2 regions of the Kitasatospora sp. NPDC043949 genome follow, and region 2 is predicted to be linked to the other one. Evidence: riboswitches for the same ligand, from Rfam matches in the RefSeq annotation. Region 2 holds a riboswitch; the other holds the start of a gene.
What was found. A riboswitch is a leader RNA that binds a small molecule or an ion and turns the genes downstream of it on or off. The one in region 2 is predicted to bind cobalamin.

Region 1 (2,192 bases), on a different contig from region 2:
CGCGGTAGTCCAGCGCGCCCACCTCGGCGACCGGCCGGCCCAGCAGCACCACCTGGCTGCGGCCGTCCGCCCCCGGCTTCAGCAGCACCGGGTTCATCGCCGCCTCCGGCTCCACCCTGGCCGCCTGCGCCTGCATCGCCTGCGCCCGGCCGATCTCGGCGCCGTCGGCGGTGACGAAGGAGTTCAGCGACATGTTCTGCGCCTTGAACGGCGCGACCCGCACCCCCTGCCGGGCCAGCCAGCGGCAGATGCCCGCGGTCACCACGCTCTTGCCCGCGTCCGAGGTCGTCCCCGCGACCAGCAGTGCGTTGCTCATGCCCTTCCCCTCCACCGTGTCGTCAGCAAGCGCAGCGCGACGTGCCCCGCGACCGTCGTACCCAGGGCCAGCGCGCCCACCCGCCGGGAGAGCACGCAGGCCCGCTCGATGTCGTCCGCCGTCACCGGCCGCAACTCCGCGCCCAGCACCGGCCGGTGCTCCACCCGCTCCCCGTACTGGAGGGTCCCGCCCAGCCGGACGCCCACCGCGCCCGCGAAGGCCGCCTCCGCCTGGCCCGCGTTCGGGCTCGGGTGCGCCGAACCGTCCCGCCGCCAGACCCGCCAGGCCGTTTTCGGCTGCGGCGCGGCGGCCACCGTGAGCAGAGCCGTCAGCCGGGCGCCCGGCCAGCCCGCCACGTCGTCCAGCCGGGCCGAGGCCCAGCCGAACCGGGCGTACCGCGGCGAGCGGTGGCCGACCATCGCGTCCAGCGTGTTCACCGCGCGGAACGCCAGCAGCCCCGGGGTGCCCGCCAGCGTGCCCCAGACCAGCGCGTTCACCACGGCGTCCGCCGTGTTCTCGGCCACCGACTCGACCACCGCGCGGGCGATCTGAGGCCCGTCCAGCGCGCTCGGGTCCCGCCCGCACAGGTGCGGCAGCCGCTCCCGCGCGGCCGCCAGGTCGCCCGTGGCCAGCGACCGGCCGATGGTGCGCGCCTCCCGGGTCAGCGAGGTGCCGCCCAGCACCGTCCAGGTCGCGGCGGCCGCCAGCGCGGCCCGGCCCAGCGGACGCCGGCCCACCGTACGGTCCAGGGCCACCGCGCCGGCCGCGACCGCGCCGACGCACAGCGCCGTGTACCCGGCGCCGGCCACCCGGTCGTCCTGCCACACCCGCCGCTCCAGCCGGGTCGCCGCACCGCCGAAGACGGCCACCGGGTGGCCGCGCCGGGGGTCGGCGAAGCGGGCGTCCGCGGCGAAGCCCGCGGCGGCGCCGAGCGCGAACGCGGCGGCGCGGGTCAGCGGGCGCACGGCGGGTTCGGCGGAAGGCCGCGTGGGGTCCGGCGGGGCGGGGCAGCCTGCATCGCGTGCGTGTCCTCACTCAGGGTCCGCGCCCTGGATCGACGTACCGGGGGCGAGAGTCTCCTGGCTTCCGGGTCGGACACACCCCCGGGCCTTCCAGCGGCTTCTGACGGTCCGCCGTGGCAATGTTCCGAGCGTGCTCCCCGGTGACAGTGGCGGGACCGCGCCGGACTCGCACCGGCTTCCTCTGCATGCCTCCGTTTGGCCCCAGGATCCCATCACGCGGCCGAACCGGGAGTCAACCGAGGTCACGGAGGGGTTGGTCACACCTCGGAGCCCCGTCGCCACCTCCGATCCGCCCGCCCCGCCCTGCCTGACGCCCGCCCAGCCCGAGGCCCCGCCGTGCCCCGGACGGCCCAGCCCGGTGGCCGCCCGCGCGGCCCCCCGGTGAACTGGTGCCCGGACACCGCCCGGACACCGTCCGGTCCAAGACCAGCAGAGCGGGGAGCGATATGCGTTGGGGAACCGCGGCCGTCGTGGCGGCCGCCGTCGTCGGCGCCGGGGCCGCCGGGGCCGCCGTCCTGGTGATCGGCCGCCGGGCCTCCGAACGGCTGGTCCACCCGGCGAGCGCCGCCCGGGAGTCCGGCCCCGTCCTGGTGCGGAGCCTCGCCGCGGGCCGGATCACCTTCAACCGCCGCCCCGAGAGCCTGCGCCCCGGCCGCTGGGCCGTGGAATGGGACGACCACGGCCACGCCGTCGTCGAGGAGGTCCTGCACAGCGACGAGAACGGCGTCACCCGCCGCCTCGTCCGCGCGGACCGGGGCACCCTCACCCCCGGCACCGAGGTCCGCTTCACCCCCCGCGTCCACCTCGGCGACCCCACCGAGGCGCTCGGCCTCCCCTTCACCGACACCGCCGCC
Region 2 (2,192 bases):
GTCATCCAGCCGTTGCCGGTCTGCGCCAGGGTGCGCATCATCCGGGCGTACAGGGTCTGCGCGGGGATGGTGCGCACGGCCTTGCCGGCCAGCTCGGCCTTGCGGTAGGCCTCGTCGAAGTCGGAGCCCCACAGGTCGACGAGCTCGGGCACGTCGGCGGGGGAGAACAGCGACCAGTCCTCGTTGGCGTTGACCCGGCGCATGAACTCGTCCGGGATCCAGTGCGCCAGGTTGAGGTTGTGGGTGCGCCGCGCCTCCTCGCCGGTGTTGTCGCGGAGCTCCAGGAACTCCTCGATGTCGGCGTGCCAGGTCTCCAGGTAGACGCAGGCCGCGCCCTTGCGGCGGCCGCCCTGGTTGACGGCGGCGACCGAGGAGTCGAGGGTGCGCAGGAACGGGACGATGCCGTTGGACTTGCCGTTGGTGCCGCGGATCAGGCTGCCGCGCGAGCGGATGCGCGAGTAGGACAGGCCGATGCCGCCGGCGTGCTTGGACAGCCGGGCGATCTGCGCGTAGCGGTTGTAGATCGAGTCCAGGTTGTCCAGCGGGGAGTCGAGCAGGTAGCAGCTCGACATCTGCGGGTGCCGGGTGCCGGAGTTGAACAGGGTCGGCGAGGAGGTCAGGTACTCCAGCCGGCTCATCAGGCCGTACAGCTCGGCGACCTCCCGCACCGACTGCTCGCTGTCGCCGACCGCCAGGCCGCAGGCGACGCGGAGCAGGAAGTGCTGCGGGGTCTCGATGACCTTGCGGGTGATCGGGTGGCGCAGCAGGTAGCGGGACTGCACGGTGCGCAGGCCGAAGTACTCGAAGCGGTCGTCGCCGTGCGCGTCGATCAGCGCGTCCAGGGCGGCGGCGTGCTTGGTGACGAAGGCGGCGGTGGTGTCGCCGATCAGGCCCTCGGCGTGGCCGACGGCGATCGAGGCGGCGAAGGAGCGCGAGCCCTGGCTGTTCGCCTCGTCGACGATCTCCAGGGCGAGCAGCCGGGCGGCCAGCTTCGAGTACTGGGGGTCCTCGGCGATCATCGACGCGGCGGCGTCCACGGCCAGCCCGCGCAGCTCGGCGAAGTCCGAGCCGGCGTGGCGGCCACGCAGCGCGGCGGCGGCGACATGGCCGGGGTCCACCTGGGGGAGATCGACGCTGCGGTCGGTGAGCAGCCGAAGGAGCGCGCCGCCGGGGTCGGAGACCGTCGGGTCGGTGGGGGCGGGGCCGGTGCCCTGGGCGGGCAGGGTGGCTGAGGCAGCGGTGGTCAAGGCGCTCTCTCCTGGCGGCGATCGGCGGCGGTGATCGGGGGGTACCGGGCCGTTCGGGGCAGGGGAGCACGGCACGTACGCAGGAAGCGTCGCGCGACGGTGGCGTCCCCGGCCCGCCCGCGAGGCCCGGAAGGTAGTTCTCGTGCTGGCGCGGCCTCTGCGGGAGGGCCCGTGCGCACACCGTCGGCAGGTACTCGGACTCGCGGGGCGGCTACTGGTAGCCGCCCGCTCACCGCTGCGGGGCAGTCCCGGATTCGCACCGGGTTCCCCTGCATCGACAGCAGGATTGAGCATACATCTAGTGGTGTCTCTCTGATGCGACCCCACATGTAGTACGGCGCGGTGTGTCGGAGCGATAACCGGTGGTGCCGGGAGGGGGCGGGTCGTGGCCTTGGGGCGCCTCGGATCCGGGCTTCCGGCGCCCTGATTCCGGGCTTCCGGCGCCCTGATTCCGGGCCCCGGCGTCCTGGTTTCGATACGGAACGGTCACCGGGCGGACCGGTTGCCGCGGGCATGCCCTACGATCTGGGCGCATGAGCGAGCGAAGCGCCGAGGGGCGCGTTTCGCGAAGCGATCATCGAGCGAAGCGAGGGGGCGCGTGAGCGACGGAACTGGCGCACCCGGGCAGGGTCCGCAGGGAACGCCTCCCACCGGGCCGGGGGACGCGCACGGTCAGCAGCCGCCGGTGGTGCCCGGTCCGGTGTTGCCGCCGAGCGGGGGCTTCGGGCCGCCGCCGGCCTCGTACGGGCCTCCGGTGCCGCCCGCGCAGCCGGTGGCGCAGCCCGGTCCGCCGGGGCAGCCTCCGCTGCCGCAGCCGGGACCGCCAGGGCAGCAGCTGCCGCCGCAGTGGCAGCCGAACCCCCAGGCGCACCCCCAGCCGCATCCCCAGGCACACCCCCAGCCGCATCCGCAGTCGTACCCGCAGCCCCAGGCGCCGCAGCGCGC

Region 1: linked by a shared signal. The riboswitch ahead of AC07AL_RS18555 (cobalamin biosynthesis protein) and the one ahead of AC07AL_RS33085 (ribonucleoside-diphosphate reductase subunit alpha) in region 2 are both predicted to bind cobalamin.

The regions. Positions count from the first base shown of each region.
Region 1 is NZ_JBWKEQ010000020.1:67,619-69,810, forward strand. Features, by position in the region: gene AC07AL_RS18550 (cobyric acid synthase) at 1-316, opposite strand, end outside; gene AC07AL_RS18555 (cobalamin biosynthesis protein) at 313-1,281, opposite strand; cobalamin riboswitch at 1,389-1,520, opposite strand; gene AC07AL_RS18560 (alpha/beta hydrolase family protein) at 1,785-2,192, shown strand, end outside.
Region 2 is NZ_JBWKEQ010000059.1:16,448-18,639, reverse strand. Features, by position in the region: gene AC07AL_RS33085 (ribonucleoside-diphosphate reductase subunit alpha) at 1-1,223, opposite strand, end outside; cobalamin riboswitch at 1,416-1,541, opposite strand; gene AC07AL_RS33080 (hypothetical protein) at 1,846-2,192, shown strand, end outside.